One region of the Streptomyces afghaniensis genome, then DNA from elsewhere that is predicted to be linked to it. Evidence: riboswitches for the same ligand, from Rfam matches in the RefSeq annotation. Region 1 holds a riboswitch; the other holds the start of a gene.
The links. A riboswitch is a leader RNA that binds a small molecule or an ion and turns the genes downstream of it on or off. The one in region 1 is predicted to bind ZMP and ZTP.
Positions count from the first base shown of each region.

Region 2: another riboswitch for ZMP and ZTP. It lies ahead of ACH4G3_RS18625 (bifunctional 5,10-methylenetetrahydrofolate dehydrogenase/5,10-methenyltetrahydrofolate cyclohydrolase); the one in region 1 lies ahead of ACH4G3_RS24780 (glycine hydroxymethyltransferase).

Region 1 covers NZ_JBIRGJ010000006.1:503,066-513,244, forward strand. Annotated here, with positions in the region: gene pabB (aminodeoxychorismate synthase component I) at 1-2,394, opposite strand, end outside; gene ACH4G3_RS24760 (antibiotic biosynthesis monooxygenase) at 2,425-3,039, opposite strand; gene ACH4G3_RS24765 (DMT family transporter) at 3,128-3,970, opposite strand; gene ACH4G3_RS24770 (hypothetical protein) at 4,112-4,471, shown strand; gene ACH4G3_RS24775 (glutathionylspermidine synthase family protein) at 4,488-5,669, shown strand; ZMP/ZTP riboswitch at 5,791-5,876, shown strand; gene ACH4G3_RS24780 (glycine hydroxymethyltransferase) at 5,876-7,357, shown strand; gene trpS (tryptophan--tRNA ligase) at 7,458-8,471, shown strand; gene ACH4G3_RS24790 (2'-5' RNA ligase family protein) at 8,613-9,191, shown strand; gene ACH4G3_RS24795 (decaprenylphospho-beta-D-erythro-pentofuranosid-2-ulose 2-reductase) at 9,204-9,959, opposite strand; gene ACH4G3_RS24800 (decaprenylphosphoryl-beta-D-ribose oxidase) at 9,979-10,179, opposite strand, start outside.
Region 2 covers NZ_JBIRGJ010000004.1:890,260-900,438, reverse strand. Annotated here, with positions in the region: gene ACH4G3_RS18645 (IS5 family transposase) at 153-983, shown strand; gene ACH4G3_RS18640 (BAR domain-containing protein) at 901-1,467, opposite strand; partial or broken gene ACH4G3_RS18635 (IS256 family transposase) at 1,819-1,980, shown strand; gene ACH4G3_RS18630 (SRPBCC family protein) at 2,064-2,531, opposite strand; gene ACH4G3_RS18625 (bifunctional 5,10-methylenetetrahydrofolate dehydrogenase/5,10-methenyltetrahydrofolate cyclohydrolase) at 2,979-3,845, opposite strand; ZMP/ZTP riboswitch at 3,867-3,953, opposite strand; gene ACH4G3_RS18620 (Lrp/AsnC family transcriptional regulator) at 4,838-5,833, opposite strand; gene ACH4G3_RS18615 (MFS transporter) at 5,960-7,438, shown strand; gene ACH4G3_RS18610 (hypothetical protein) at 8,142-8,558, shown strand; gene ACH4G3_RS18605 (DUF3592 domain-containing protein) at 8,698-9,078, opposite strand; partial or broken gene ACH4G3_RS18600 (transposase family protein) at 9,335-10,001, opposite strand; gene ACH4G3_RS18595 (VOC family protein) at 10,174-10,179, shown strand, end outside.

The DNA of each region.
Region 1 (10,179 bases):
GCCCAGGTCGTTGCGGAGCAGATCGACGATCATCAGGTTCTCGGCCCTGGTCTTGGCGTCCGACGCCAGCGCGTCCCGCAGCCGGGCGTCCTCCTCCGGCCCGTCCCCCCTCGGCGCGGTCCCCTTGATGGGCCTGGCCTCGGCGGTGCCGTCCCGCCCGATCCGCAGGAACCGCTCGGGCGAGGACCCGGCCACCTCCAGCTCCCCGAATCTCAGGAACGCCGCGTACGGGGCCGGGTTGTCGCGGCGCAGCGTCCGGTAGAACTCCAGCGCGTCGGGCGGTGCGGGTAACCGGGCGGCGTTGGTCAGGCAGACCTCGTAACTGGTGCCCGCGCGCAACTCCCGCTTGCACGCCTCGATGTCCGCGAGATAGGTCGCCCGGTCGCGCACCAGCCACGGCTCGGCGGCGCCCGGGTCCGCCGGGGCCGGCGGCACGGGCAGGGGCGGCCGCTGCGTCGCCACGCAGGTCAGGTCGGCCAGGGTGCTCTCCAGCCAGTCGGCGGCCTCCCGCGCGGCCTGCGGGGTGTCCTCCGCGAGGCAGACGGCGTACGTGAAGCCCTCCTGGTGGTCCACCGCGATCACCCGGTCGGCGAACAGCCAGGCGGCGTCCGGGACCGGGGAGCGGTGCCGGTTGGGCGACCCGCAGTCCGCCTTCACCTCGTAGCCGAAGTAGCCGACGTACCCTCCGGTGAAGTCGAACGGCAGCCCGGTCGCGTCCACACGGCGGTTGCCCAACTGCCGCTTGAGATAGTCGAAGACACTGGCCGCGACCTTTCTCACCGGCCGCCCCGCCCGCTCGATCTCACAGCGCCCGCTTTCGACGTCGTACCGCACGAACTCGGCGAGCGGCCCGCTGCCGTCCCCGAAGAACGAGAACCGCGACCGCCCCGGCTCCACGAGCGAACTGTCGAGCCAGAACGCCCGCGGGGCCCCCGCGTACATCCGCCCGAAGGCCGCCTCGACATCCACGGCCCCGACGATCCGCCGACTGTGCAGCCGGTACCCGACACGGTGGGGGCGCCGGGGGCGGGGGATGGTGGCGCTGGGCGGCGCCACGGAGCCGGAGGGGCCGGAGTCCCCGACCGCCCCGTCCTCGCCCCGCCCCGCGCCCGGGTCACCCTCGCGCTCCACCCCGCCGACCGAGCCGGCCCCAGCCCCTGCGGACGAACCGGCCACGACGACCCGACCAGGCCCACCAACCGGACCGGCTCCGGAGGCGACCACGCTCCCGGCGGACGGCACCGCCCCGTCGGCCGTCCCGGCGGCGTCGGCCGACCTGGCCTTGTCAGCCGTCCCGGCCGGGTCAGCGGTCCCGGTCGCGAAGGACGGGCTGGCTTCGGTGGAGGGGCGGGTTCCGGGGGCGGGCTCGGTCGTCCCGGTGGGCGTTACCGCCCCGTCGGCCGTCCCGGCCGGGTCAGCGGTCCCGGTCGCGTCGGACGGGCTGGTTCCGGAAGCGGGCACGGTCCCGGTGGACGGCACCGTCCCGCCAGTCGTCCCTGCCCCGTCAGTCGTCCCTGCCCCGTCGGACGGGCCAGACCCGGTGGATGGACCGGCCCCGGAGGGCGACGCGGCCCCTCCGGGCAGGACGCTCCCGCTCGACCACCCGGCCGGCGCCATCCCGCCCAGCCGCCCACCCCCGGCGGCCGGTGCAACTGCCCCGGTCACCGGGATCACCGCTGCCTGGAGCGCGGCCGCAGGCCAGCGGCGCGGCGCCCATGGCCGAGCGATCCCGGCCTCGCACTCCGGTACCACCACGCGGCGTCCGGCCGCCTCCGGTGACGGCACGGCCGTGTTCTTCGTCCGGAGCTTGCCGGCCCGCTCCGCGGTCAGGTTGCGGAAGTTCACGAGCATGCGATGGCCGTACTCCGTGAGGACGGACTCCGGGTGGAACTGCACGCCCCACAGTGGCCGGGTGCGGTGCCGCAGTCCCATCAGGACGCCGTCCTCCGCCCAGGCCGTGGCCTCCAGCATCTCCGGCAGCGGCTCGCGCACGGACAGCGAGTGGTAGCGGACGGCGGTGAAGTTCTGCGGCAGGCCATGGAACAGGTCGCGTTCGTCGTGCCGGATCGTGGAGAGATGCCCGTGCCGCGGCTCCGGCGCGGGCCCCACCACCCCCCGCTCCCCGAGCGCGATCCCCTGATGGCCGAGACACACACCGAGCACCGGAACCGGGGAGGTCGCGACCAGCCTCGCCGCGATGCCGAAGTCACGCGCGTCCGCCGGGTGCCCAGGGCCCGGGGACACCACCAGGTTGTCGAAATCCCGGAGATCCGGAACCCCGTCGACGGCGGCGTCGTTGCGGACGACCACCGGCTCCTCGCCGTTGACCTCGGCGATCAGCTGGAACAGGTTGTACGTGTACGAGTCGTAATTGTCGATGAGCAGGGTCTTCACCCGCCCACCTCCCTCTGTTCGTTCGCGGGCCTACGTGGCCCGGCGTTTGTGCCGACCGCGGAGCGCCTGGAGCGACGGGTACAGCCATTTCCTGAAGAAACGCTGGAGCCGCGGCATGAGAATCCAGGTGACAAGGGCCGTCACGCACAGACATAACAACAACGTGCGGATCAGTGCATTGAGGTCACCGAGATAGGGAAGCACCGTCAGATTGAACAGGAGCACCGGGGGAAAAACCGCGCTCATATTCACGAACCACAGTTTCCATTTCGACGGCGGAGCCGGCGGCGCCGGTGTCAGAGTCTGCGCCTCGAACCAGGCCCGGGCCCCCCGCACCCGCCTGCGCGCCGCCTCCTGGGCAAGTCCGTCCAGCCGGGCGTCCCACTGTGCCCGGGAAGGCGATTTCTCCCAGGCCAGGGCCGAACCCTCGCTGGCGAAGCGATAGACGACATGCCACTCCGCCCCTCCGTCGACAAGTACCCCACCCCCCAGAAACCCCGGTTGCCGCGCGGTCGCGCCCAGCATGGCCCACCCCCAGGAGTGGAAGTCGGCCGCACGGCCCGGCGTCACGCGATAGGCCACGGTGACCGTGACGGGATTACTGGTCACGCCGTCCCATACGGAAAGCGGTTCACCCGCGTTCAAGATTCAACAAACAATTTTCCGATCGTCCGGAAAGTGAAGCTTTTGGGCAGGTGGGAAACACCTCGGAGCGCGGGGGCGTGAGCCTCGATCACCTGGGCGTGACCGCGCTCTCCTCCTGCTCGACCGGCGCCTCCCCGAACCGCGACAGCGCCAGCGCCCCGGCCACCGCCACCGCGAAACCGAACACCGCCAGCCAGCCCAGCCCGGGCCGCGTGCGGTCCCCGAGCCACACCACTCCGATCAGTGCCGGCGCGACGGTCTCCCCGAGCACCAGCCCGGCGGTCGCCGTCGTCACCGACCCGCGCTGGAGGGCGGAGGTCAGCAACAGGAACGCGGCCCCGCCGCCGAGCAGCAGCGCGTACACCGCGGGGTTCGTGAGGAGCGCACCGGGCGTCAGCCCGTCGATGAGCCGCACCGCGACCTCCACCACCCCGAACCCGAGCCCGGCACCCAGCCCGAGCGCCAGCGCCCGCCCCCGCTCGGGCAGCCGCCCGCCCACCGCCCCGAGCAGCAGCACCCCGCCCGCCGCCGCGAGCATCGCCCACTTCAGCCAGACCGGCCCGCCCTCGTCGCCCTCCGCGCCGGAGGCCAGCCCCAGCAGCGCGAGCCCGGCGCACACGACCCCCACCGCCGCCCACTCCACGCGGCTCAGCCGCGCCTTGAGCAGCCGCGCCGCCACCACGGCCGTCACCGCGAGGCTCGCGGCCAGCGCCGCCCCCACGGCGTAGATCGGCACGGACCGCAGCGCGACGATCTGGAGCAGGAAACCGAGCCCGTCCATCCCGAGCCCGGCCAGATACCGCCACTGCCGCAGCGCCCGCCACAACAGCGCCACGTCCCCGCCCGGGCCGCTCGCCACCGCCCGCGCGGCCATCGCCTGCAGCACCGTCGCCGTGCCGAAGCAGACCGCCGCACCAAGGGCGCACACCATTCCAAAGATCACAAAACGACAGTAGGGGAGAGGGCGTGAGCCGGGGGGTCGTGCGGGCCCGTTCACACCGGTCTCTAGGCTGACTGCTCGGCAGTACATGACAGGGACACGCAGTACACGGGGACACGGGGAGACACGCACATGGCTGAAACACGGCGACGACTGCGCTCGAGCACGGTGGTGCTGGGCGGCATGGGTGTCCTCGCGGCGGCCCTGTCCGCGTGCGGCTCCGACCCGGACCGCCGCTGCGTGGACCGGGACAGCTACGACTACATCAACGGCTACAAGATCGTCGCCGACAAGAACTGCAAGTCGGGCTCCTCGTCCTCCTCGTACGGCAAGGGTCGCAAGAAGACCGGCAGGACCGGCACCACGAACGCCGACTGGTACTACGACGCCGACGTCAGCGGCCGCTACGCCGACAACGGCACCTTCAGCCGCAGCGAGGCCGTCGACCGGGGCGGCTTCGGCTGCTCGGGCTCCGGCAGCGGCGGCGGCTGACCGGGGTCGTACGCACATGGAACGCCGCACCATCACCCCCCGCCCCGACTGGCAGCAGACCGTCGAGGAACAGGGCCTGATCTACCCCCTCACCCGCTACCCCGACGACTCCCTGCGCCCCTACTGGGATGAAAGCGCCTACTACGCCTTCACCCTCCCGGAGATCGAGGCCCTGGAAGAGGTCGTCGAGGAACTCCACCGCATGTGCCTGGCGGCGGCCGAACACATCGTCACGGAGGACCGTTTCGCGGACCTGGGCATCACCGACCCCCGCGTGGCCCGGACGGTCGCCGAGTCCTGGCACCGCCGTGCCGAACTCCCCTCCGTCTACGGCCGTTTCGACCTCCGCTACGACGGCACCGGCCCGGCCAGGCTCCTGGAGTACAACGCCGACACCCCCACCTCACTGGTGGAGGCCGCGTCCGCCCAGTGGTTCTGGATGGAGGACCGCTTCCCCGGCGCCGACCAGTGGAACTCCCTCCACGAACGCCTGATCGACGCCTGGCGGAAACAGGCCGCCCTCCTGCCGCCGGGCAGCCCCCTGTACTTCGCGTACTCCTCCGCCGACGAACTCGGCGAGGACCTGATGACGGTCGCCTACCTCAAGGAAACCGCCGAGCAGGCAGGCCTGGACACCGACTGGATCTCCATGGAGGAGATCGGCTGGGACCGCCTCTCCGGCCGCTTCGTCGACAACCGCCTCCGCTTCATCCGCAGCATCTTCAAGCTCTACCCCTGGGAGTGGCTCACCACCGACCGCTTCGCGGACCACGTCCTGGACACCCTCGACAACGGCGGCGGCACGGGCACGACCCTCTGGATCGAGCCGGCCTGGAAAATGCTCCTCAGCAACAAGGCGCTCCTGGCCATCCTCTGGGAGCTGTACCCCGGCCACCCCAACCTCCTCCCGGCCTACCTGGACGGCCCCCGGGACCTGCCCGCCAAGGGCTGGGTCGCCAAGCCCCTCCTGGGCCGAGAGGGAGCCGGCGTCACGATCCACGAGCCCGGCTCACCACCCGCCCTCCGCGACGAACCCTGCTGCTACCAGCAGCTGGCCCCCCTGCCCGACTTCGACGGCAACCGCGTGGTCCTGGGCGCCTGGGTGGTGGAGAACGAGTCGGCGGGCCTGGGCATCCGCGAGTCGTCGGGCCTGATCACCGACGAGTACGCCCGCTTCCTGCCCCACGTGATCTTGTAAACGGAGCTCAGGGGGAACGTACCCAGGGGCGCGGGGAACTGCGCGACAAGCCACGACGCGCCCGCACTCGGCAACGCTCACCAACCCGGCAGACGCTCCCCGGGCCCGCCCGGTAGGCTGATCCCCGGGCCGTGACTGGCGCGCTGGGATGGATCAACCATCGGGGAGCGGCCCGAGCAGAGAGAGCCGTGCGCCTGGGCCGTACCGTGAACGCTGAACGCAACGTCCGGAGGTCCCACATGCCAGCCGAGCCCCTCTCCACCGCTTCCACCGCCTACCGCGCCGCCCTCGACGTCATCCGCGCCGTCGAGCCGCGCGTAGCCGACGCCATCGGCCAGGAGGTCGCCGACCAGCGCGAGATGCTCAAGCTGATCGCCTCGGAGAACTACGCCTCCCCGGCCACGCTGCTGGCGATGGGCAACTGGTTCAGCGACAAGTACGCCGAGGGCACCATCGGCCGCCGCTTCTACGCCGGCTGCCGCAACGTCGACACCGTCGAGTCCCTCGCCGCCGAGCACGCCAAGGAGCTCTTCGGCGCCCGCCACGCCTACGTCCAGCCGCACTCCGGCATCGACGCCAACCTCGTCGCCTTCTGGTCGGTCCTCGCCCAGCGCGTCGAGGTCCCCGCCCTGGAGAAGGCCGGCGCCCGCCAGGTCAACGACCTCTCCGAGGCCGACTGGGCGGAGCTGCGCCGCGCCTTCGGCAACCAGCGCATGCTCGGCATGTCCCTGGACGCCGGCGGCCACCTCACCCACGGCTTCCGCCCGAACATCTCCGGCAAGATGTTCGACCAGCGCTCCTACGGCACGGACCCGGCCACCGGCCTCATCGACTACGAGGCCCTGCGCACCTCGGCCCGCGAGTTCAAGCCGCTGATCATCGTCGCGGGCTACTCGGCCTACCCCCGCCTGGTGAACTTCCGGATCATGCGCGAGATCGCCGACGAGGTCGGCGCGACGCTCATGGTCGACATGGCGCACTTCGCCGGCCTGGTCGCGGGCAAGGTCCTCACCGGCGACTTCGACCCGGTCCCGCACGCCCAGATCGTGACGACGACCACCCACAAGTCGCTGCGCGGCCCGCGCGGCGGCATGGTCCTGTGCGACGACTCCCTGAAGGACCAGGTCGACCGGGGCTGCCCGATGGTCCTCGGCGGCCCGCTCCCGCACGTCATGGCCGCCAAGGCCGTCGCCCTCGCGGAGGCCCGCCAGGAGTCCTTCCGCGACTACGCCCAGCGCATCGTCGACAACTCCCGGGCCCTGGCCGAAGGCCTGATGCGCCGCGGCGCGACCCTCGTGACGGGCGGCACGGACAACCACCTGAACCTGATCGACGTCGCCTCCTCCTACGGCCTCACCGGCCGCCAGGCCGAGGCCGCGCTGCTGGAGTCGGGCATCGTCACCAACCGCAACGCGATCCCCGCCGACCCGAACGGCGCCTGGTACACCTCCGGCATCCGCATCGGCACCCCGGCCCTGACCACCCGCGGCCTGGGTACGGCGGAGATGGACGAGGTCGCCGGCCTGATCGACCGCGTCCTCACCACCACGGAGCCGGGCACGACCAAGTCGGGCGCCCCCTCCAAGGCGGCCCACGTCCTCGACGCGAAGATCGCCGACGAGATCTCCCGCAGGGCGACCGACCTGGTCGCCGGCTTCCCCCTGTACCCGGAGATCGACCTCGGCTGAAGCGCCCCGTAAGGGGCGCGGGGGACTGCGCGACCAGCCACAAGGGTCCGCAGTTCCCCACCGCCGAAACCACCCGCGGCCCTCTGAGACAATAAGCAACATGGCCTCTGACCGACCCCGCGTGCTCTCCGGAATCCAGCCCACCGCCGGCTCGTTCCACCTCGGCAACTACCTCGGCGCCGTCCGCCAGTGGGTGGCCCTGCAGGAGACCCACGACGCGTTCTACATGGTCGTCGACCTGCACGCGATCACCATCCCGCAGGACCCGAAGGACCTGCGTGCGAACACGCGCCTGGCCGCCGCCCAGCTGCTCGCCGCGGGGCTGGACCCGGACCGCTGCACGCTCTTCGTCCAGAGCCACGTCCCCGAGCACGCCCAGCTCGCCTGGGTGATGAACTGCCTCACCGGCTTCGGCGAGGCCGGCCGGATGACCCAGTTCAAGGACAAGGCCGCCAAGCAGGGCGCCGAGCGCGCCTCCGTGGGCCTGTTCACGTACCCCATCCTGCAGGTCGCGGACATCCTGCTCTACCAGGCGCACGAGGTCCCGGTCGGCGAGGACCAGCGCCAGCACGTCGAGCTCACCCGCGACCTCGCCGAGCGCTTCAACGGCCGTTTCGGCCAGACGTTCACCGTCCCGAAGCCGTACATCCTCCGGGAGACGGCGAAGATCTACGACCTTCAGGACCCGTCGATCAAGATGAGCAAGTCGGCGTCCACGCCGAAGGGCCTCATCAACCTCCTCGACGAGCCGAAGGCCACCGCGAAGAAGGTCAAGAGCGCGGTCACGGACACGGACACGGTGATCCGCTACGACGCCGAGAACAAGCCGGGCATCAGCAACCTCCTCACGATCTACTCGACCCTCACCGGCGAGACCATCGGTGAGCTGGAGGAGAAGTACACCGGCAAGATGTACGGCGCGCTCAAGACCGACCTCGCCGAGATCATGGTCGACTTCGTCACGCCGTTCCGGGAGCGCACCCAGCAGTACCTGGACGACCCGGAGACGCTCGACTCGATCCTCGCCAAGGGCGCCGAGAAGGCCCGCGCCGTCGCCGCGGAGACCCTCGCCCAGGCGTACGACAAGGTCGGCTTCCTGCCCGCCAAGCACTGAACCCGCTCCCGCGCACAGCCGTACCACCGAACAGCGCTGTACATCACTTCGGTTGCGCCTGCCCGTAACCGGGTCGTGGCCGTACAGTCGATAACCGGGTGGTCGTATCAGCGACCCGCAAACTTAACGACAGGAGACGACGTGGGGACCGTAACGATCGGTGTCTCGATCGCGGTCCCGGAGCCTCACGGCAGCCGGCTTCAGCAGCTGCGCGCGGGCTTCGGCGACGCCGCGGCTCACGGCATTCCCACGCACGTCACCCTGCTGCCGCCGACGGAGATCGACGACTCCGCTCTGCCGGCCGTCGAGGCGCATCTGACCGAGGTCGCCGCGGCCGGCCGGCCCTTCCCGATGCGGCTGTCGGGGACCGGGACCTTCCGGCCCCTGTCCCCGGTCGTCTTCGTCCGGGTCGTCGCGGGAGCGGAGGACTGCACGCGGCTCCAGGAGCAGGTCCGCGACCCCGCCGGGCCGGTCGTACGGGAACTGCAGTTCCCGTACCACCCCCACGTCACGGTGGCGCACGGCATCGAGGAGGCGGCGATGGACCGCGCCTTCGAGGAACTCGCCGACTACGAGGCCGAGTGGCCGTGCACCGGCTTCGCCCTCTACGAACAGGGCGCCGACGGCGTCTGGCGCAAGCTGCGCGAGTTCCCCTTCGGCGGTTCGATCGTTCCGCCCCAGGCCGGGCACGTGGAGCGCGGCTCGGTCCCGACCTGGTGATCCGCCCGTAGATCAGATCGGCAGCCGCCGGAACAACCCACGCGGCATGTGCCGCAGCGCCGCCATCACCACGCGCAGCGCCCCCGGCACCCACACCGTCTCCGAGCGGCGCCGCAGCCCCAGCTCGACGGCCGTCGCCACCGCCTCGGGCGTGGTCGCCAGCGGCGCCTCGGGCAGCCCGGCGGTCATCCGCGTCCGCACGAATCCGGGGCGTACGACCATGACGTGCACGCCCGTGCCGTGCAGCGCGTCGCCCAGGCCCTGCGCGAAGGCGTCGAGTCCGGCCTTGCTGGAGCCGTAGATGAAGTTCGCGCGGCGGGCCCGCTCGCCCGCGACGGAGGACATCACGACCAGCGAGCCGTGCCCCTGGGACTGGAGTGAGCGGGCGCACACCAGGCCCGCCGAGACCGCGCCGGTGTAGTTGGTCTGCGCGACCCGTACCGCCGCCTCCGGGTCCCGCTCGTCGCGTGCCTGGTCGCCGAGGAGGCCGAAGGCGAGCAGCACCATGTCGATGTCGCCCTCGGCGAAGACCTTGCCGAGCACGGCCTCGTGGGAGGCCGGGTCGAGCGCGTCGAAGGCGACGGTGTGCACGTCGGCCCCGAGCCCGCGCAACCGCCCGGCGGCCTCCTCCAGGGCGGGCGACGGGCGGCCGGCCAGCCAGACCGTGCGGGTGCGGCGGGCGATCAGCCGGCGGGCGGTGGCCAGCGCGATCTCCGACGTACCGCCGAGGACCAGCAGGGACTGGGGGAGACCGAAGGCGTCCTTCATGACAGCTCCTAGGGATCGCTCAGAGATGGAGGCGGCGGGCCAGGTCGGACACGAACACCCCGTGCGGGTCCAGCTCGGCGCGCAGGGCGCGGAAGTCGTCCAGCCGCGGGTACATGGCAGCGAGCAGTTCCGGGCGCAGCCGGGCGTCCTTGGCGAGGTAGACGCGGCCGCCGGCGGCGGCGACCTCCTCGTCGAGTTCGTCGAGGAACGCGCCGAGGCC
Region 2 (10,179 bases), on a different contig from region 1:
AGGCCGGTCACGAGCAAGGAGACCCGTTGTCTGACGAGTTGACCATCTCTGCCGTGCCCGCGTCCACTGCGGTCACTCCTGGGTGTGACTGCTACGTGCACCGGTTCGGTTCGATCGCTCCGGGACGGCGGGCGCGGTGCTATCCGCGTGACATGACGGATGCGGAGTGGGCCGAGGTCCGCTTCGCGATGCCCGTGACGGCGTGGCTGCTCAAGCGGGGCGGGCGTCCGGAGGCGTATTGCCATCGAGAGATGCTCGACGCTGTGCGCTACCTCGTCGACAACGGTGTGAAGTGGATGGCCCTGCCGGTCGACTTCCCGTACTGGTGGGCGGTCTACGACTTCTTCCGCCGCTGGCGGACCTGCGACTACGTGCGTGAACTGCACCAACGCCTGCGCCGCACGGCGAGGGAACGCACGGGCCGAGGCGCCGAGCCCAGTGCGGGAGTCATCGACAGTCAGTCGGTGGATGCCTCCGAGACCGTGGGCGAGGACAGCCGTGGTTACGACGGCGGCAAGTCACGTGACGGACGCAAGCTCCACGTCCTGACCGATACCGAGGGCCTGCTCCTGGAGGTCACCGTGACCACGGCCGACGTGCACGACTCCAAGGCCGCCCCCGCGCTGCTGGAGACGTACATGGACCAGCCGGGCCAGCTGCTGAAGCTGGTATGGGTCGACAGCGCCTACCAGGGTCCGGCCTTGGCGAAGGCGTTCGCCCGCCACGGCGTGCGCGTCGAGGTCGTACGCCGCTTGGACGGGCGGCGCGGATTTGTCGTCCTGGCCCGCAGGTGGGTGGTGGAGCGCACGCTGAGCTGGCTCTCCCGCTCACGCCGCCTCAACCGCGACCACGAACGCCGCCCCGATCACCACCAGCAGATGGTGTGGTGGGCCGCCGTGATCAGGCTGTCGAGGCGCCTGGCCGGGGACGCTCCGCACTGGCCGGACAAGCGCCCCGGCCGACTGCTGAAGGCGCGGGCATGAACCGTCCGTCCTCCGCCCGCACCAGCCAGCCCCGCTTCTCCAGCACATAGGCACGGTGCCGGATCTTCTCCACCTCGTTCTTGATCTCCGCCTCCCGGCCCACCGCCCGCGTCAGCTCCACCCCGTTCACCGGCCCCGAAGCAGCCACCACCGCGGCGAACACCTCCCGGTACAGGTCGCTGAGCACCTCCTCACCCATGCCCGACCGCCACACCGGCGGCCTCTCGCCATGCCCCGCGCCCAAACCGATCGATCCCCCGGCAGCAGCCGCCTCACGACCAGACGGCACGGAAGCCGGCGTATCAACCGGGCTCTCCTCCGCCAGCACCGACACCAGTTCCTCACGCCCCACCCGGGCACGCTCGACCCGCTCCCGCGCGGCATCCACCTCCGCCTGAGCCTGCTCCAGGACCTCTGTCCTGGACGCCAGATGCTGCCTCGCCCGCGCCTCACGCTGTTCCATCAACCCCAGCACCGACGGCATCGCACCCTCCTCGATCCACAACAAGCCGTCCGCTGCCTGCCCCTACTCCGCCGCGATCACGCCCCGCACACGAAGAAGCCGCTGCTCATCGAACAGGGACTCCCTTTGCCACAACGCACTAACTTTGCTGTCAAAGGACAGTTCGCCGGGGGCAGACAGGAAAGACCCCCTGAAGGGCTGGTGCACGGACAGCACGCCAACGCCCTGCTGGGCACCACCCCCGAGCCCACGGAGGCGCCTCTGATACGCACCACCAGCGAACCCTCCTGCCTTGACTTGCCTGACCCGGCGTACTTGGTCACCCCGCGCCACTTGGCCGGAGACGACCACGCACGCGCCGAGCCCCGAGCGGGCAGCGCGGCCGCCGCTCTCGCGATGGTCTCCAAGCTCGTCGAGTCCGCCCAGCAGCGCTGGCGAGCCGTGAACGCACCCCACCTCGTCGCACTCGTCCGGGCCGGAGCCCGCTTCGAACGCGGCCACCTCGTCGAACGCACCGAGACTCATGCCGCTTGAACAACCACAACCGAGCCACTGATCTTGACAATTACTCCGCGGGAGAGGGCATCATGGCCGGGCCCGGGCGCAGCCGTCTTGAGTCAGCCGGCCGCTTCGACGTACGACGCCAGGTTGGCCAGCGAGGAGGCGATCCCAGCTTCGTGGTCCGCTTGGTCGATGCCGGGTGGCACGTCCGTGGCGGTGACGGTCACCTCGGTCCCGTCACCGGCGGCGGCGAGGTGCCAGGTCATCGTCATGGTGCCCGCGTACGATGGGTCGTCGGCCTCGAACACCGCCCGCTGCACCACGCGCTCCGGTGGCACCAGGTCGGCGAACCCGACGTCGACGACATCCGTCGCATCAGAGGTCTTGCCGGGGCTGTCGGAGGAGTCGAGGTAGGTGAGAACCATCCGGAACCCGCCGCCAGGCCGGGGATCCCACCGCTCGACCCGCCCGCGCATGCCGTCCGGCGGCAACCAGGCCTCAAGCGACTCCCGGTCGAGGAGGGCGTCGTAGACAGTCGCCGGTGACGCCGCGATCACCCGGCTGGCGCGGTCGGTCCTGCTCATGGCCCGATCCTAGGACCAAAGACATTCCGCTGAGTCCATACTCATCGAACGACCCGCCGAAGAAACCAGCCAGGAATCAGGACGCGACCAACAAGTCGCATGGCACGCCGATCCACAGGTCTTGACTATTCCTCGCGCATTCGTGAAACCCAACGTGTGGGCTTTGGGCTGCTCCTGCAGCTGCAGGCCACACAGCCGTGGACCGACTTCTCCGAGCCGACCGCACCGGCTGCGGCTGCGGCTGCGGCTGCGGAGGAAGCGGTGGCGCGAGACTTCCCTCGCCGGAGCAGTCGACCTAGGTAGCGGAGGGCACCGCACTCGGTTTCGGCGGTCAGCGCGCCGTGGCCGGCGGCGGCCAGGTGACGGGCGTCTCGGGCGGTGGCGGGAGGCGGGGGTGATCGGTTCCTCGGGGATGGTCGTCGACGCCAAGGCCAGGGGTGTCCCCGCTCACCGGCTGGCCAACCCGTGCTGGGCGGATGCCGCATCAACCGTCTGCGCCAGCAGGACTGCGATGGTCATGGGGCCGACCCCACCGGGGACTGGCGTGATCAAGCGGGCACGAGTGCGTGCGGTGTCGAAGTCGACATCGCCGACGTTGCCCGGGTTGTATCCGGCGTCGATCACGACGGCCCCCGGCTTGACGTCTTCGCCGCGGATAAGCCGAGGCCGTCCCACGGCCGCCACAACAACGTCCGCTTCCCGCACAGTCGCGGCCAGATCGGTCGTGCGGGAATGGCAATAGGTGACAGTGGCGTCCCGGGCGAGCAAGAGCATTCCGACGGGCTTGCCGAGGATCGCGCTTCGACCCACGACAACGGCATGCTGACCTGCAAGATCGACGTCATACTCGTCCAAGAGCCGCATGATCCCGCCCGGGGTGCAGGATGCGAAGCCAGGCAGCCCGAAGCTCATCGCCCCGAAGGAGCTCATCGTGACCCCGTCGACGTCCTTCTCCGGCGCGATGGCCTCGAACGCCGCCCGCTCATCGATGTGAGGGCCGCAGGGGTGCTGAAGCAAGATGCCGTGCACTCCAGCGTCCTGAGAAAGGGACTGAAGGGTCTCTACCAGCTCAGCGGTCGTAGTGGTGGCCGGCATGCTGACAAGCCGGGACTCGATACCCGCCTTCGCGCAACGGGCCCGCTTCATCCGGACGTACGTCACCGAAGCCGGATCTTCACCCACCAGCACCGTTGCCAGGCAAGGCGTCACGCCAACGCGTCGAGCTAGCTCTGCCGCCCTGCCTGATGCCTCCTCAACGATGCGTCGGGCAAGGCTGACGCCGTCCATAAGCCGGGCTGTCTCTGTCTGCGACATGGTCGCCTCCTGGCGTTGCTGACCACTCGCCCAGGCGCACGGCATCGACCGATTCGTCAGACCGCTCCCCGGTGGTGCTCCACCTCAGCGCCAGTCACGGCCCAGGTACCACTCTAGGGGATAGCACTTCCACTGATCATGAACGGAAGTTCAAAAACACCTAGTCAGCCCGTCAGCCGGATCGTCCGCATGACCACCGACGACATGACCACCGACGATGTCCTCCGCGAGGGCCAGCACGTCGCACTCCGGCTTGTGATCCACCCACCCCAGGCCCCGAGCCGGTGGCCGCCCTCGATCCTCTCCTCCAGCATGGCTGGACCTCCAACTCCTTCAAGCTCCCAGTCCATAGCGTCGAAGTCCGGGTCGCCCCTCGCTCAAGGGGCAACGCCAGCAGCACAGTTGGCCACAACGTCGGTCCACTAGGTTCTGTCCGGCGCCGAGCGCGACGAACTCGCGGTAGCTGAACGGGTTCTTGAGCGGGTGAGTGAGCAACTCGCCGGGGAGCGTGCTTCGGCCGCGCCGACGCCCGGGCAGGTGGGCGGCCGGGCGGTGACGCTGATCCCGCACCGCACGTCCGGCGTGGAGGAGGGGGCTCTGCCGTCGGACTACCGGCGCATTCTCGCCGCCGTGCGGCAGGGCGCCGGACCGGTCTTGGCCCGGCAGGTCGGCGAGATGCTGGGGTGGACATCGGCGTGCAGTCCAGACCGGAGGCGCTGCACGGGAAGCTGGTCAGGCTGGCCTGCCGCGGCCGGCTTAGGAAACTGCCCGACGGCCGGTTCACCGTTCGCCTGTGACCAGGGACGCTGCCGCCCTGATGGCGCCCGTTGATTGAATTCCCCACCCCTCAGGCTGTTCCCCAGGTCTGCTCATCTGGTACGTCTTCTCTGCCCGTGCAGCGGTCCGTACGACTTTGATGGTGCGGGAGTACCGGCGCGCGCCCCCACGACAGAGGGGTTTGCATGTGCCGTAGCGGCCGGAACCGGGGCGAGTCAGGGTGTCCGCAGAGCCACCGCTGCCTTGTATGTGCGCAGTACCGGGGCCGTTTCAATGCGTGCCACTTCCTCCCATGCCACGCGCTGCGTGAGGTACGCGTGGAGCGCCTCTGCGTCCCGGCACAGCGCATGCGCGACCAGGTTCGTCGGCCCGGTCGTCGCCGCGACCAGCGCCAGTTCCTCGTGGCCCGCCAGGGCGGTGGCCACCGTCTCCAGGTGCGCGGGCGCGACCTGCATCCACAACAGCGCCGACACCGTGATGCCCACCACCGCCGGGTCCACGTCCACGTCGAAGAAGAGTGCGCCGCGTGCCCGCAGTTCTGCGAGCCTGCGGGCCACTGTCGACGCCGTCGTGCCGGTCACCGCCGCCAGTTCCGCGTAGCTGGCCCGTGCGTCCTCGCGCAATGCGTCCAGCAACACCCGGTCCGCGTCGGTCAGCAGGTACGGCTCGTCCCCGGGGTGCGCGGCTCGTCCGCTGACGCCGCTTGTGTCCCGTTCAGCGCGTAGCCGGGCCTCCTGCTCTTCGTCCAGCACGTTCACCCGTCCCCGCCATGCGGTCGGCCCGCCGAGGTAGGTGTGCAGCAGGTAGTGGGCGGAGACCGAGGTGATTCCGGCAGTGCGGGGGATGTCGCGTAACAGCAGCGCGTGCGCGTCCGGACCGGAGGGTGCCGTGTGGATGATCGCCACGATCTCCGTGCCGCCGGACGTCAGCCGCACCCAAGAGGTGTCCGGTCGGCGCGCGAGCGCCACCGCGATGTCGTGCGCGCTGCGCGTCGCGGCCGTCAGCCGCACGAACCACTGGTGTGCGCCCGCGCTGCGCGGTGTCGGCAGCGTCACCACCCGCAGCCCGGCCTGCGCGTGCAGGCGTCGGTAGCGGCGGACGACGGTTTGCGTCGAGGAGCCGAGGATCTCGGCAATAAGCGTGAACGGCGCCCGCGCTTCCACCTGCAGGGCATGGATCAGGCCTCTATCCAGATCATCCAGTACGAGCATATCCAGCAAATTAGCTGATCTGAATGGAAGTAATCACACATCGACTGCGAAGAAATGGAAGCTGATGCAGGTGGGTGGGCACGGTGGTCACCGGTCCGTCACCACTCGTATCCCCAGGGAGACCGTATGTCTGGCACGACCGGCACACCCGCCACCGCGGCGGCCGCACCGGGCACCCTCGCCGACGCGCCCGCGCCGTACCGGTGGCGCTGGACAGCGCTCGCCGCACTCCTTGCCGCCGAGGCCATGAACCTGCTCGACGCCACCATCGTCCAGGTCGCCGCGCCTGTCATCCACACCGATCTCGGCGGAGCGGGCGCCACCATCCCGTGGTTCAGCGCCTCCTACACCCTCGCCTTCGCCCTCGGCCTGCTCACCGGCGCCCGCCTTGGCGACATTCACGGCCGCAAGCGCGTCTTTTGTACCGGGGTCATCGTGTTCGCCGCGACCTCCCTGGCGTGCGCGCTCGCTCCCACCGCCACCGTTCTCATCATCCTGCGCGCCCTGCAAGGGGCCGCCGCTGCCGCGATCATCCCGCAGACGTTCGGGCTGATCCGCGCCATGTTCACCGGCCCCGAACTGTCCAAGGCTCTCGGCATGATCGGTCCCGTCATGGGGCTGTCTGCCGTCGCCGGCCCCGCGCTCGGCGGCGTCCTCGCCCACGCCGACCTGCTCGGCGCCTCCTGGCGCGCCGTCTTCCTCGTCAACCTCCCCCTGGCCGCCGCCGTTCTGGCCGCCACATCCCGGCTGCGCGAGGACCGCGCCCCCGTCCGCCCCCGCCTCGACCCGGCCGGCACCGCACTGGCCATGCTCGGCACCGCCTTGCTGGTGTGCCCGCTCGCCACCGGCCGCCCCGGGCCCGCAGCGTGGGCGACCGCTGCAGCCGGCGCCGTCGTCCTCACGGTGTTCGTCGCCCAGCAACGCCGCACCGCCCGTCGCGGCAAAGCCCCGTCGATCGAACCCGCCCTGCTGCGCGGCCGCTCCTTTCCTGCAGCACTGGCTACGTCCACGCTGTTCTTCGCCGTGATGAACGGCGTCATGATCACCGTCGTCCTGCACCTAGAACTCGGCCTCCATGACGGGCCGCTTACCGCCGGACTCAGCCTGCTGCCCTGGTCCACGGGACTGGCCGTCGCCTCCTGGGCCGCCGGAAGCCACCTCGTCCCCCGGTACGGCGGGCGTGTCATGCACGCGGGCATCGCAACCTTCGCCGGCGGCCTGGCCGCGGCCGCGCTCTCCTACCGCGCCGCCGCCCCCGACGCCTACCCGACGGCCCTCCCGTTCGCCCTCGCGTTGGCAGGGCTGGGCTCCGGGCTGTTCACGCCACCGTTCTTCACCACTGCGCTGGGAGCCGTCGGACCGCAGGAGACCGGCTCCACAGCGGGACTGCTCAACGCCGTCCAACAACTCGGCGGAACGCTCGGCGTCGCTCTGATCGGCGGGATCTACCTCGACACGACCGGCGGCCCCCGCACCGCGGCCGAACACGCGCTCGGCACAGCCGCCGTGCTCCTGGCCGCCACCGCAGCGGCCGCCGGTGTGATGACGGCGCGCCGTACCCGACCGGCCGTTCCCGCCGACAAGGCGGGGGACGAGGCGGGCTGAACTGAACATGCACCCTGCACAGCACATGCACCCTGCACAGCGCAGCTGACACGACCTGCTCACCACGGCCCGCTACCCGACAGACCCTGCAGATCAGACCCCCAGCCGGGGGCCAGCAACCGCCGTCGCCTCGGCTACCGAAGCACCAGCACCACCCGCCCACAGCCACACACCAAACCGATCACCCGACGAGTGTCGGTCCACCAGCGGGTGGCCGCCAAGCGTCGGCCGGGACGGCGGTGCAACGGCGGCCACCCGCTGACTTGCAGGCCGTCCTGGCACGCCGCAGCCCGCCCGCATCCCCTCCCGGCGACGGCCCAGCCGCCTTGTAGGGCCGGTGCCCAGCGTCCGAGACGCCTCACCCATTGCGGGTGAGGCTCCCTCGGTCCCGGCCTCCCCACCATGACCACATGCCTGATGCACGCACGACACGCAGATACGAGTTCCGTATCCCCGGTCCAGTTTCAGAGGACATGGCGGACGCCTTCCCCGAGCTGGACTCCAGCGCCCGCGCCGGAAGGCGCTGTGCCTCGTCCAGTACCAGCAGGCGGGGCTGCCGTAGCCGTTCACCAGCATCTGGTCGGCCTCCCCCGCCCCGCGCGGCAGACGCCTGCCCCCAGCTCGAGGGCGTCCGCGAGCGCCCCGGCGGCGGAGCAGTAACTCGGCCGGCCTCCTGGGTACCAATGAATGCCAGAATCGACAGATGGTGCTTGTAGGAGAGTTCTTCCTTGCTGGAGACGACGAGTCCGCAGTGCGGGTAGGACCGCGCAAGAGCCACGATTTGCCTGCCGTGCCGTGTGAGGGCATCTATCCAGATGAGGCGGTTGCGAGGTGGGAGGCTCTGCTGACGGGGGCCGAGAGTCCGCTCAGGCACGTGGTGCCCATGGCCAACGACGGCTTCACTGTCTTCGCTGTTCCTCAGCCGCTCTGCACCGCTTTTATCGGCGCAGGAACGGATCGGCTCCGAACCACAGCCCTCACATGGGCTGAGATCGCCTCCGAACCGGACAATGAGATTTCTCCCGACAGCGCGGTTGACCTCCTTGAGCGTCTGTCAGCCCTGGCCACCCGTCGTGCGGAGAGAGGCCTGAGCTTGTACTGCTGGTACTTCGCGCCCTGACCTCACCCCGCCGACGTGCCTGGAGTCGCGATCCCAGTCCCGCCGGGAGGGGCCGGGGGGCCTCTCGCCCCGGCGCACCAGGGGATGATCGGCCGGACCAGAAAGCTCACACCGGCATGACTGACTTCCCCTCGTGACCTCAGGTGAGCAGTACTCCCAACGTGCCTGTGGCTATCAACAACCCGGCCAGGAATGTCCAGCCGACGCCGAGCGTGATCGGGCTTCTCTTGTCCGTCCACCGTTCGGCTTGGCTCGGGTACTGTGCGTCATAGACCAGCTCGACTTGGTCGCCCACCTCCGGGAAGGCGGGCTCACCGCCCACCATCCAGCGCATCCGGGTGCCGTCCTCGGCGAAGTACTCGCACACCACACTCTTGGGATCCACGCTGTCCCCTTCGTAGACCCGGTCGATGCACCTCGCGACCACCCGCACCCCGTTGCGCTTCAAGCTCCGCTCGACGTACCAGATGCGCAGCCCGAACGGCAGCAAGAGAACCCCGATACCGATCAGTCCGGTCATTCCCCGCCACTGCCCCCTTGTTGGTCGATTCCCTCACCGGGAGCCGACAGCCCCCACCTCGGTAGCGGCCAACCTACCTGGAGCCACCTCCAGCTCCTCGCACAACGTCCCCAGTACAGGGGCTCCCTCCGCCCCGCCCGCAGAGCCACGAAGACGTTTCGCTTTCGCCCCAAAGGGGGGACCGATCATGTCCGCGCTCGCTCTGCTCGTCCTGCTGCTCCTGGTGCTCGTCATCGTGACGGTTCGTGATCTTTGTTCAGGTGGTGCGGCCGTGCTCCAGCTGGAGCAGGACCAGGGCGGCTCGGGCGATCCGTGTGATGCCGCTGGGATCGAGGCGAGTTCGCCTACCTCGGGCTTCTTGACCGGGTGGTGGAAGCCGTCGCCGGCGTTCTCATAGCCGAGGTCGGTCAGGGTGGGAATGTCGAGGGCGGAAGCGAGCCGGTTCAGGGCGTCGACCAGGCCGTGAGAGCGGGCGCAGTTGGTGTCATGCTCGCGGCCGGGGCGGACCGGGGAGACCCAGATCGGCCAACCGTCGGGGGCTGAGATGACCTGGACGTTGCCGCCGTGGTGCTTGTGCTTCCCGGACCACCAGAGGTCGGCGCCGTTGGGGCCGGGGCAGCGACGCGGTCGGTACGGAGGACGGTGCCGTCCAGGTTGAGATGGGTATGGCCGGCGACCACCGCCCGTTCCAGCGCAGTGGACATATCCAGGGCGTGGTCGGCAGTACGGTCAGCCCCTCGTGCAAGTAGCGGTACGCGGTGGGTACCGAAACCCCGTTGCGCGCGAGTTGGGCCAGCCGACGCCCCGGGACCGCGTGCCCTGCGGGTGCCGAGCCGTTCGCGGTGCTCGCGCAAGAACCGGGCGAGAGTCTCGGCGGTCTCCCTGCCGACGTCGAGTGTTGCGGTGTAGGTGATACCGGTCAACGCGTAAAGGCCTCTGGGTTCCGGAACGTGATCTTCGCAGACCTATTCCTACCAGGACTTCTCGCGTATCTGATGTGGGGTCAAGCCCGCCTGATGTCCTTGGTCAGGAAGATCGCGGATCTGTCGGACGGGCGGCATACTCTGAATCTCGTCCGCACCATCTGGGAGAGTCATGACA